Regions from separate parts of the Kitasatospora sp. NPDC096128 genome, predicted to be linked through region 1. Evidence: riboswitches for the same ligand, from Rfam matches in the RefSeq annotation. Region 1 holds a riboswitch; the other holds the start of a gene.
What was found. A riboswitch is a leader RNA that binds a small molecule or an ion and turns the genes downstream of it on or off. The one in region 1 is predicted to bind glycine.

Region 1 (6,091 bases):
CGCCCGAGCGCGTCCAGGCAGGCCTGGAGCTTGAGCCGGTACTGCTGCCGGTCAGCCAGATCCGCCCGAGTCGCCACGACCTTCTCGCCCACGGTCCCCTCCTCCTGAGACACCCGGCCGGTCGACCGTGCCAGCATCATGCCCGCCTCGAAGATCGATACCCGAATGCGCGTACTGGCTTGCATTGCAAGGCATCTGACGAGAATTCAGGCCATCTGCAGACTTGCTCGGCGCCACCGCCTGTGATAAACAGATCACCCTGCGCATTTGTTCGATGAATTCGCTGAGTTCGCACTGCGCTCCGGCCGGTCCGTCCCCGCTCCGAGGCCCCCGTCGACGGCGACGACCACGCCGGCACCGCGATCCCGCACAACGCGATCCTGCACAACCGGACAAGGCCGGACCCCGTCACCGTGGACGCACCGAGCCGCGCCGGTATGCCGCATTCGCACGCCGATCTCGCTTGGAGAGGCGGACCCCGCCATGACCCTGCAGACCCCCCAGCCCCCGCCGAGCGCGCTGCGCGCCGTCCTGGGCGCGCTCGACTCGGAGACCGCGCTGCGCCAGCCCGCCGCCGCCGCGCTGCGTCACCCGACCGGTCCACTGCTCCCCGCGCACCCGCTCGCCGTGTACGTCCTGGACGGCCCTCGCCCCGAGCTGCCCGCCGCCCGGCGGACCGGCTGGCGCTTCCTGATCAAGGACGGCCCCGAAGTCGCCGCCGCCGCCGAGGTCGTGCAGAGCCCGGAGGGCCACACCTTCTCCCACTTCACCGCCGGCCCGTACCTCTCCTCCACCGTCCGGGCGCTGCGCGAGGCCTGGCAGCTCGCCCAGAGCTCCCGCTCCCGCCGCCAGCCCCGGCTGCTCACCTTCCCGGGCCAGTACGCCACCGCGCTCTGGCTGCACAGCCCCGACGCCGGCCCGACCGCCGACCTGCTGATCCCACTGGCCCCGGCCCCGCTCGGCGTCACCGCGCACCGCGCCTACCCGGCCGCCGAGCTGCTCCCGCTGCTCGCCCGCGCGCCGCTCGCCGGCTCCCTGCTGCTCGGCTCCTCCTGAGGCCGCGCCGCCCCCGCGCGTACACCGCTGCGCACCGGCCGCCGGGCACCATGCCCGGCGGCCCTTCGTGGTGCCCGCCCCGCCCGTCGGCCTCACCCGAACGGCCACCACCCGGGCGGGCCATCCACCATGGCCCCTTCGGGCCATCCCGCGGCTGACCCACTGGTGCAATATTTCCTCCCGTCGCCACCTGAACGGGTGATCTCTGCCCCGGAGTTGTGGCGCATGTCACCAAATGGCTGCGCGCGCGTCCGCAGATGCCGACACTGGGAACCAGCGTGGAAGGACCACCTGTCCTACCCACTTGAGTGCCGGTCAAACTTGGCTGGCACGCGGACAGGATCCGACCACCACGGCGGTCCCGGGACGGCTCGACCTCCGGTGACCGCACCACGGGGAGGATCGCAGAGCGAAGCGAGGGTACACGTATGTGCCAGCACCGTCCTGAGTGCCCGTCGGCCGAGTCCGAGGACCGCGAGGCCGCCGAGCCGGTGGCCTGCCACCCGGAGCAGGGCTGGAGCCTGCTCTGCAACGGCGTCGTCATGTTCGAGGACACCGGAGAGCTGCTGCCCGACGGCCGGGTGATCGCCCCGCACCGCCCGGTCGCCCACGCGGCCTGAGCCCGCCCGGCAGCCCGCCCGACAGCCGGTCAGCGCGAAGGCGCAGAGGGCAGGGCCCCGGCAGAATCATTCTGCCAGGGCCCTGCCTCATTCCTGCGCGGCCGATCAGACCCCGTACTCGTCCAGCGGCGGGCAGGAGCAGACCAGGTTGCGGTCGCCGTACGCGCCGTCGATCCGGCTCACCGGCGGCCAGTACTTGTCCGCCGGGTTCACGCCCGCCGGGAAGACCGCCTCCTGCCGCGAGTAGCCGTGCGCCCAGTCGCCGGCCAGCGTGGCGGCGGTGTGCGGGGCGTTGCGCAGCGGGTTGTCGTCGGCCGCCCACTCGCCCGAGCCGACCTTGTCGATCTCGCCCCGGATCTCGATCATCGCGTCGCAGAACCGGTCGATCTCGTGCAGGTCCTCGGACTCGGTCGGCTCGATCATCAGCGTGCCGGCCACCGGGAACGACATCGTCGGCGCGTGGAAGCCGTAGTCGATCAGGCGCTTGGCGATGTCGTCCACCGTCACGCCCGTCTCCTTGGTCAGCGGGCGCAGGTCGATGATGCACTCGTGCGCGACCAGCCCGCCCGGGCCGGTGTAGAGCACCGGGAAGTGCGGCGCCAGCCGCTTGGCGATGTAGTTGGCGTTCAGCACGGCGACCTGGGTCGCGTGCTTGAGGCCCTCGCCGCCCATCAGCCGGACGTACGCCCAGGAGATCGGCAGGATCGCCGCCGAGCCCCACGGCGCGGCCGAGATCGGGCCGACGCCGGTGGCCGGGCCGGCCTCCTCCTGCAGCGGGTGGTTCGGCAGGTACGGCGCCAGGTGGGCGCGCACCGCGACCGGGCCGACGCCCGGGCCGCCGCCGCCGTGCGGGATGCAGAAGGTCTTGTGCAGGTTCAGGTGCGAGACGTCCGCGCCGAACTTGCCCGGCTTGGCCAGGCCGACCAGGGCGTTCAGGTTGGCGCCGTCGACGTACACCTGGCCGCCGGCCTCGTGCACCAGGGCGCAGATGTCGGTGATCTGGGTCTCGTACACGCCGTGGGTCGACGGGTAGGTGACCATCAGCACCGACAGGTTGTCGCGGTTCTGCTCGATCTTGGCCTTCAGGTCCTCGACGTCCACGTCGCCGTCGACCAGGGTCTTCACCACGACCACGCGCATGCCGGCCATCACCGCGGAGGCGGCGTTGGTGCCGTGCGCCGAGGACGGGATCAGGCAGACGTCGCGCTGGGTGTCGCCGTTGGCGTGGTGGTAGGCGCGGACGGCCAGCAGACCGGCCAGCTCGCCCTGGGAGCCCGCGTTCGGCTGGATCGAGACGGCGTCGTAGCCGGTGACCTCGACCAGCTGCTGCTCCAGCTGGCGGATCAGGGTCAGGTAGCCGGCGGCCTGGTCGACCGGCGCGAAGGGGTGCAGCTGGCCGAACTCGGGCCAGGTCACCGCCTCCATCTCGGTGGTGGCGTTGAGCTTCATGGTGCAGGAGCCCAGCGGGATCATGCCGCGGTCCAGCGCGTAGTCCCGGTCCGACAGGCGGCGCAGGTAGCGCAGCATGGCGGTCTCCGAGCGGTGGCTGTGGAAGACCGGGTGGGTCAGGTACTCGTCCTCGCGCAGCAGCGCGGCGGGCAGCGCGTCGGCGGCCTCGGCGACCTCGACCGCGGGGACGCCGAACGCGGCCCAGACGCCGGCCAGGTGCTCGCGGGTGGTGGTCTCGTCGGCGGAGACCGAGATCCGGTCCTCGCCGTCCTGGAACACGTTGATGCCGTTGGCGCGGGCGGCGGCGGCGATCTCGGCGGCGCGGCCCGGGACGACGGCGGTGACGGTGTCGAAGAACTCGCCGTGCAGCAGCTCGACGCCGCCGGCCCGCAGGCCCTCGGCGAGGGCGGCGGCGTAGCGGTGGGTGCGGCGGGCGATGTCGGCCAGGCCGTCCGGGCCGTGGTAGACGGCGTACATCGAGGCCATCACGGCGAGCAGCACCTGGGCGGTGCAGATGTTGCTGGTGGCCTTCTCGCGACGGATGTGCTGCTCGCGGGTCTGCAGGGCCAGACGGTAGGCGCGGTTGCCGTCGGCGTCGACGGAGACGCCGACCAGGCGGCCGGGCAGCGAGCGGGCGTACTCGGCGCGCACCGAGAGGTAGCCGGCGTGCGGGCCGCCGAAGCCCATCGGGACGCCGAAGCGCTGCGAGGTGCCGCAGGCGATGTCGGCGCCGAGCGCGCCGGGAGACTTCAGCAGGGTCAGCGCCAGCAGGTCGGCGGCCACGGCGACGATCGCGCCCAGGCCGTGCGCCTGCTCGATCACCGGGGTGAGGTCGCGGACCACGCCGGTGGCGCCCGGGTACTGGAGCAGCACGCCGAAGACGCCGCGCTCGGCGATCTCGGCGGGGATGCCCTCGGACAGGTCGGCGACGACGACCTCGACACCGGTCGGCACCGCGCGGGTGTTGATCACCGCGATGGTCTGCGGCAGGGTCTCGGCGTCGACCAGGAAGACACCGCCCTTGACCTTGGTGACGCGGCGGGCCAGCGCCATCGCCTCGGCGGCCGCGGTGCCCTCGTCCAGCAGCGAGGAGCCGGAGGTGGGCAGGCCGGTCAGGTCGGAGACCAGGGTCTGGAAGTTGAGCAGCGCCTCCAGGCGGCCCTGCGAGATCTCCGGCTGGTACGGGGTGTAGGCGGTGTACCAGGCCGGGTTCTCCATGACGTTGCGCAGGATCACCGGCGGGGTGAAGGTGCCGTAGTAGCCCAGGCCGATCATCGGCTGGAGCACCTGGTTGCGGCCGGCCAGCTCGCGCAGCTCGGCGAGGACCTGGGCCTCGCTGCGGCCGCCGGGCAGGTCCAGGGCGGTGATGGAGCGGATCGCCTCGGGAACGGCGGTGGCGGCGAGCTCGTCGAGCGAGCCGTAGCCGACGGCGGCCAGCATCTTCTCCTGCGCGGCCGCGTCGGGGCCGATGTGGCGGTTCTCGAAGGGGCTGGCCAGCTCAAGCTCGGTGAGGGTCGAGGCGCTGGTGGGGCGTCCCGCGTTCGGCTGGGCGTTCATGGTGGTCGAGGCCTCCTGGTCACGGACCGGCGGGGGTGCGCACGCCGGTCGGCCGCGCCGCTGCGGACAGCGGACCGGTCTGGGCGGGCGGACCCGAAAGGCCTCCCCCTCTGTCATCGGGACCTGAGAGCTTCGCCCGCACGTCGCGCTGTGGCGCTTCGTCGGCTTGCACCGTCGGTGAGGGTGGTGATCGTCGGCTCCCGCGCCGGCGGTCCTGCCCTGCTTTCCAGAGTGACCTATCCCGCACGGTACGGATGCCTGAGAGATTCCGGGGAGGAGTTGCTCCTTCGGCGCCCCGACCAGCGGTTTTCGCTGTCGGGGACTCTCCCGAGCGGGCTCGGCGGTCGCGGCCCAGGGTACCAGCGGGAGGCCTTCCGATCACGGGTGCGTCGGGTCACTCCGGGTCTACGCGCGTCCCCCGGACGGCCCAGTGCCGAGCCCGTCCGGCGCACCCCGGTCGCGCCCGTCCGATTCATGGCTTTTGGTGTGAAGTGGCGGACGGGACGGGTGCTCCGGCCGCCTCACCTGCGGGAGTTCCGCAGGCGCAGCGCTTGGAGGAAAGAGTGCAGACCGACATCGACCCCCGGGACCTCATCGGCCACAAGGCGGTCGACCGCAACGGAGACAAGATCGGCACGGTGGACGAGGTGTACCTGGACGACGCCACCGGGCATCCGGAGTGGGCGGCCGTCCGGACCGGCATCTTCGGCCGGGACGCCTTCGTCCCGCTCACCACGAGCGAGTTCTCCGGCGACGAGCTCCGGGTGCCCTACGACAAGTCGCTGGTCAAGGACTCGCCGGACTTCGGCGTGGGCCAACACCTGTCTCCCGCCCAGGAACTCCAGCTCTACCGCTACTACGGCCTCGACACCCCCGTGGACGGCCGCCCGGCCGCCGAGGAGCCCGCCCGGGACGGCCGGCCCGACCTCGACTTCGGCACCACCACGGCCACCGGGACCGCCAAGCCGATCGCCTTCCACTCCGCCGACCCCGGCCCCACGACGACCGCCATGACCACCACGACCGCCACCCACACCAGCACCGACACCGCCACGGAGGCCCACGTGCGAACCCTCAGCACCCCCGCACCGGTCGCCAACGGCACCGCGACCGCACCGCTCGCCGCCCCCGCGGTCGAACCGAAGCCGCAGCCCGCCGCGACCGCGCCGGCTCCGAACGGCACCGCCGCCTCCTCGGCCCCCAGCGGCCCGGTCGAGATCACCTGCCGCGAGGAGCGGCTGGAGATCACCACCGAGTGGCACGTCCTGGGCACCGCGAAGCTGCGCAAGTACGTGACCAGCGAGCAGGTCGAGCGCCGCGTCCCGGTGGTCCGCGAACGGGTCCGGGTGGAGCGGATGCCGGTCAGCGACGCCGAGCGGGACTCGCTGACCGAGAAGGAGATCGACGAG
Region 2 (6,091 bases), on a different contig from region 1:
TCGGCGTGCGCGTTCACCTTCGTGGGGTTTCCAGACGCGCGATGCGTTGCGCAGAACTCTCTGCTATCCGAACTGGCTTGCGCCAGCCCTGACAACCGACAGATGCCCAACTGTGATCTGCCTGCATGCACCCGTCCGGTCTTCGGCATATACCTCTTCACACGGGTGTAACAGGCATGTCAAGCTACGTCTGCGGAGAGTGTGGAAATTCGCCCGGAAACGACCGAAGCCGACCTGATGGCGAATCAAGTCGGCTTCGTCTGAAAGATTTTGGCAATTCCTGCGTTTGCCAATCAGCGCCCTGGGTAGCCGGGCCACTGCCGCTGGGGCTGCTGACCCCAGCCGGGCGCGGGCGGCTGGGCACCGTACGCGTAGCCCGGCATCGACTGCCCCGGCATCGACTGGCCGGGCATCGACTGCCCCGGGTACGGCGGCGGCACCGACGGGTACGGACCGGTCGGCGGGCGCCCGGCCTCCCGGTCGAAGAACGGCCGCGCGTTGGCGCGCATCCACAGCGCCACCGGGTCGAACTCGTCCGCCATCGCCACCGTGGACACCGCGAGCCCCTCCGGGGCCACCGCGATCGCCCGCTGCATCAGCGCCCGCACCGCCTCCACGGCCGGCGGCGAGCTCTCGTACAGGTCCAGGCCGATCGCCAGGTACGGCTCCCCCACCGCCGGCTGCACCCAGGCCCGGCGCAGCGCCCGCACCGCGCGCACCTCGCCGGCCTGCCGCTCCAGCAGCGCGAAGAACTGCTGGGCGTTCACCTGCGGCTCGCTCAGCTTCAACGGACCGGCCGGCAGCCGGTCCAGGCCCGCGGCCACCCGCCGCAGGTCCGCCCACGGCACCCCGACCCCGCCGCCCGGCGCGTGCGGGTTCAGCCACAGGCCCCAGCGGGTGCGGTACAGCGAAGCGGCGATCTCCCGCCCCGAGATGACCTCGTGGGCCCGGGCCCAGCCGGAGGCGGTCAGCTGCTCGGGCGAGGTGACGGCCGGCGCGTACCCGTGGCCGCTGATCTCCATGTTCCCGTACTGGGCGTCCGGGCTGCCCGGTGTGCCGTGCCAGAGCAGCATCCAGACCTGGCCGTCGGCCAGCGCGTGCAGCAGCCGCTCGTACGCGTCGAAGCGCTCCGGCGCGACCTCGCGCAGGGCCTGCTCCAACCCGCCCGGGTCCGCGCCCGGGCGTCCGGCCGGAGCCTGGCCCCAGGACCCCGGCGCCCCGCCCGCTCCCGTTCCCGCACTCATGCGCCCACCTCGCCGCGCCTCTTTCCTGAACCCGCCGGCCCGTCAGCCGCCTGCACGCACCCTATGGCGCGGCACCGGCCACCGCCACGGCGACGTGCCTGTGAAGGATCCCCGCTCACACCCGCGAGTAGAAGGGCATGACCCGGGTCAACAGCCACTCGACCACCGGGTCGTCGGCGAGGTCGAGCAGCACGAGGTGGACGCCGCCCGGCAGCGGCGCGGTTCCCAGCGCCCGCCCGAGCGCCTCGTTCACCGCAGCCGGGTCGGCCGGGGCCGCCGGGTCCAGCTGCACGCCCACGAACATCACGGTCGGCTCGCCCTCGATGCTGGCCAGCGCCCGGCGCGCGGTCAACACCCCCGGCAGGGAAGACAGTTCCGCCCGGCAGGCGGCCAGGAAGTGCTCCGGGTCCTCGCCCGGCACCGGCTCGCGCAGGGCCACCCGGCCGCCCGTCGGCGCCTCCGGCTGCTGCTCCCAGCGGTCCTCGCGCGGGCCGCGGCGCAGCTCCGCCACGCCCTGCGGCGGCACCGGGATGCCCACCGCCGCCTCGGGGTTGACCGCGATGCCCACGCCCAGCGGCAGCCCGCGGGCGAACTCCCAGGCCGGCGCGACCGCGAAGGCCATCCCCGGCGCCTGCTGGAGGAACACCTCCTGCGAGGAGAACACCGGCACGTACGGGGCCCCGGCCAGCTCCACGGTCGGCAGGTCCAGCGACTGCCCGGCCGGGTCGCCCCCGGCCGGCAGCGGGATCCACACCTGGCTGCGGGCCAGCACCTCGATCACCCGCGGGGTCGCCCCCGGGTCGCCCAGCGCGGCCGTCAGCACCTGCTCCAGCTCGTTGGCCGGCCACGCGCCGCCCGACGGCACCGCCTGCGGCCCGTCCCACCCCTGCTGCTGCTCCACCGGGTACTCCATGCGCCGCCGATCCGGCCTCCTGCCGGGTCGGCCGCCCACTGCTGCGCCGACGGGGAGAGTTTAGGGCGTGGGTGCGCCCGACCTCGGTGTGACCGGGGCCCTCTCCCCTCCTCCGCGCGGACGTGCCATGATGTGCGCGTCCGACGGCATGCGCCGCGGGCCCCCACAACTCCACACCGGCCGCTCGAACCCGCGCGGGAGAGCCCGGAGTGCCCCTCAGGAGGCACAGCCGGCGCCGAAGGAGCAAGTCCTCCCCGGAATCTCTCAGGCCCCCCTACCGCGCGGGTTAGGCACATCTGGAAAGCGGCGCGCGACCCGCTCGCGCGCCCACCCACGGTGCAAGCCGCCGTCCTGTCCCCGATGCTGGAACCAGCCGACGCTGGTGCCGGCTGCGGGCAGGTGGGCGGTGAAGCTCTCAGGTTCGACGACAGATGGGGAGACCCACGCCGCCGCATGCCCGCGCGCGGGGTCGGTCCCCGAGCGGGTCCGGTCCGGCGCGCGCACCCCTGAGTGCCCCGACCGAGGAGTTCCTGGCCATGTCGTCCCTCCGCCTGACCGCGCTCGACGCGCTGCACCGCGCCCTCGGCGCGACCATGACCGACTTCGCCGGCTGGGACATGCCGCTGCGCTACGGCAGCGAGCGCGAGGAGCACCTCGCCGTCCGCACCAAGGCCGGCCTGTTCGACCTCTCGCACATGGGCGAGATCACCGTCACCGGCCCGCAGGCCGGCGAGATGCTGGACCACGCGCTGGTCGGCTTCGTCTCCGCGCTCGGCGAGCTGCGCGCCCGCTACACCATGATCTGCGCCGAGGACGGCGGCATCCTGGACGACCTGATCGTCTACCGGCTGCGCGAGGACGCCTTCCTGGTCGTCGCCAACGCCTCCAACGCCCAGCTGGTGCTGGACGAGCTGATCGCCCGGGCCAAGGGCTTCGACGCCGTCGTCACCGACGACCGCGACACCTACGCGCTGATCGCCGTCCAGGGCCCGGAGGCCACCGGCATCCTGGCCGGGACCACCGACGCCGACCTGCCCGGCCTCAAGTACTACGCGATCCTCCCGGCCACCGTCGCCGGCAAGTCCGTCCTGCTGGCCCGCACCGGCTACACCGGCGAGGACGGCTTCGAGATCTTCTGCGCCCCGGCCGACGCCGAGCCGGTCTGGCAGGCGCTGACCGCCGCCGGCGAGGGCCGCGGCCTGGTCCCGTGCGGCCTGTCCTGCCGTGACACGCTGCGCCTGGAGGCGGGCATGCCGCTGTACGGGCACGAGCTGTCCACCGACCTGACCCCGTTCGACGCCGGTCTGGGCCGGGTCGTGCGCTTCGACAAGACCACCAACGAGGGCGCGTTCATCGGCCGCAAGGCGCTGGAGCGGGCCGCCGCCGCGGCCGAGTCCAACCCGCCGAAGGTGCTGGTCGGCCTGGTGTCCGAGGGCAAGCGGGTGCCGCGCGCCGAGTACACGGTGGTCTCCACCGAGGGCGCCCCGATCGGCCGGATCACCTCGGGCGCGCCGTCCCCGACGCTGGGCAAGCCGATCGCGATGGCCTACGTCGACGCGGCCCACGCCACCCCCGGCGGCACCGTCGCGGTGGACGTCCGCGGCAAGCACGAGCCGGTCCAGGTCGTCGCGCTGCCGTTCTACAAGCGCGCCCGCTGAGGCCGTAGCGGCCCCCTCGTTTTCCCGTCCGCGCACGTCGGAGCCGTCCGTGCGGCGGCCCGCTGCGTCGTACCCGCTTCCCATCCTGGAGAATGACGCCATGAGCAACCCCCAGCACCTGCAGTACACCAAGGAGCACGAGTGGCTGACCGCCGCCGAGGACGGTGTCTCGACGGTCGGCATCACCAAGCACGCCGCCGACGCGCTCGGTGACATCGTCTACGTGCAGCTCCCCGAGGTCGGCGACACGGTGACCGCCGGCGAGACCTGTGGCGAGCTGGAGTCGACCAAGTCGGTCAGCGACCTGTACTCCCCGGTGACCGGCGAGGTCACCGAGGTCAACCAGGACGTCCTGGACGACAACAGCCTGGTCAACAGCGCCCCGTTCGAGGGCGGCTGGCTGTTCAAGGTCCGCGTGGAGGCCACCGACACGCTGCTCAGCGCCGCCGAGTACGACAAGCTCACCCACGCCGAGGGCTGAGCCACCCCCGGGGCGGGCCGCCGCACCGCGGCCCGTCCCACCCCCACCGTCCCTCCGCTCTCCTCCCCGGGAAGACCACACCATGACGGTTCTCAACCAGTCCCTGCACGCCCTCGACCCGGAGATCGCCGCCGCGGTCGACGCCGAGCTGCACCGCCAGCAGACCACGCTGGAGATGATCGCCTCCGAGAACTTCGCCCCGGTGGCGGTCATGGAGGCCCAGGGTTCGGTGCTCACCAACAAGTACGCCGAGGGTTACCCCGGCCGCCGGTACTACGGCGGCTGCGAGCACGTCGACGTGGTGGAGCAGATCGCGATCGACCGGGTCAAGGCCCTGTTCGGCGCCGAGCACGCCAACGTCCAGCCGCACTCGGGCGCGCAGGCCAACGCCGCCGCGATGTTCGCGCTGATCCAGCCGGGCGACACCATCCTGGGCCTGAGCCTGGCCCACGGCGGTCACCTGACCCACGGCATGAAGATCAACTTCTCCGGCAAGCTCTACAACGTGGCCGCGTACCACGTCGACGAGAAGACCGGCCAGGTCGACATGGCCGAGGTCGAGCGCCTCGCCAAGGAGCACCAGCCGAAGCTGATCATCGCCGGTTGGTCCGCCTACCCGCGCCAGCTGGACTTCGCCGCGTTCCGCCGGGTCGCCGACGAGGTCGGCGCGCTGCTCATGGTGGACATGGCGCACTTCGCCGGCCTGGTGGCCGCGGGCCTGCACCCGAACCCGGTGCCGTACGCGGACGTGGTCACCACCACGACCCACAAGACCCTGGGCGGCCCGCGCGGCGGCGTCATCCTGTCCAAGGCCGAGTGGGCCAAGAAGATCAACTCCGCGGTCTTCCCGGGCCAGCAGGGCGGTCCGCTGGAGCACGTGATCGCGGGCAAGGCCGTCGCCTTCAAGGTCGCCGCCTCCGAGGACTTCAAGGAGCGCCAGCAGCGCACCCTGGAGGGCGCCAAGATCCTCGCCGAGCGCCTGCTGCAGGCCGACGTCGCCGAGGCCGGCGCCTCGGTGCTGTCCGGCGGCACCGACGTCCACCTGGTCCTGGTCGACCTGCGCAACAGCCAGCTCGACGGCCAGCAGGCCGAGGACCGGCTGCACGAGGTCGGCATCACGGTGAACCGCAACGCCGTCCCGAACGACCCCCGCCCGCCGATGGTCACCTCGGGCCTGCGGATCGGCACCCCGGCCCTGGCCACCCGCGGCTTCCAGGCCGAGGACTTCCGCGAGGTCGCCGACGTCATCGCCGAGGCGCTCAAGCCCGCCTTCGACGAGACCGTCGCCGCCGCGCTCAAGGCCCGGGTCACCGCCCTGGCCGAGAAGTACCCGCTCTACCCGAACCTCTAGTTCGGCCACGGGTGACCGGCCTCACTCCGGCCGGGCGCCTGTCGCTCCGGGGCACCGCGCACACTGGACAGTGCGCGCGGTGCCCCGTTCCGTGCACCGCCCAGTCCTTCCACGAGACCAGACAAGGACGTCCTCCGTGGCCATCAGCGTCTTCGACCTCTTCTCCATCGGCATCGGCCCGTCGAGTTCCCACACCGTCGGCCCGATGCGCGCCGCCCGGATGTTCGCCCGCCGCCTGCGTTCCGAAGGCCTGCTGGAGCAGGTGACCGGCGTGCGCGCCGAGCTGTACGGCTCGCTGGGCGCCACCGGCCACGGCCACGGCACCCCGAAGGCCGTCCTGCTGGGCCTGGAGAACAACTCGCCCCGCAGCGTCGACGTCGACCAGGCGGACAAGGACGTCGAGCGGATCACCGCCGAGAAGCGGATCAACCTGCTCGGCGAGCA

Region 2: it holds a riboswitch for glycine, as region 1 does, so the genes downstream of both, gcvT (glycine cleavage system aminomethyltransferase GcvT) here and gcvP (aminomethyl-transferring glycine dehydrogenase) in region 1, are expected to answer to the same signal.

The regions. Positions count from the first base shown of each region.
Region 1 covers NZ_JBEOSP010000010.1:212,848-218,938, forward strand. Annotated here, with positions in the region: gene ABTY61_RS14540 (glutamate-cysteine ligase family protein) at 1-92, opposite strand, end outside; gene ABTY61_RS14545 (hypothetical protein) at 484-1,056, shown strand; gene ABTY61_RS14550 (DUF5999 family protein) at 1,485-1,676, shown strand; gene gcvP (aminomethyl-transferring glycine dehydrogenase) at 1,782-4,682, opposite strand; glycine riboswitch at 4,786-4,917, opposite strand; glycine riboswitch at 4,919-5,022, opposite strand; gene ABTY61_RS14560 (PRC and DUF2382 domain-containing protein) at 5,246-6,091, shown strand, end outside.
Region 2 covers NZ_JBEOSP010000006.1:52,528-58,618, forward strand. Annotated here, with positions in the region: gene ABTY61_RS09110 (enhanced serine sensitivity protein SseB C-terminal domain-containing protein) at 294-1,244, opposite strand; gene ABTY61_RS09115 (enhanced serine sensitivity protein SseB C-terminal domain-containing protein) at 1,360-2,157, opposite strand; glycine riboswitch at 2,343-2,447, shown strand; gene gcvT (glycine cleavage system aminomethyltransferase GcvT) at 2,694-3,815, shown strand; gene gcvH (glycine cleavage system protein GcvH) at 3,916-4,296, shown strand; gene glyA (serine hydroxymethyltransferase) at 4,379-5,647, shown strand; gene ABTY61_RS09135 (L-serine ammonia-lyase) at 5,784-6,091, shown strand, end outside.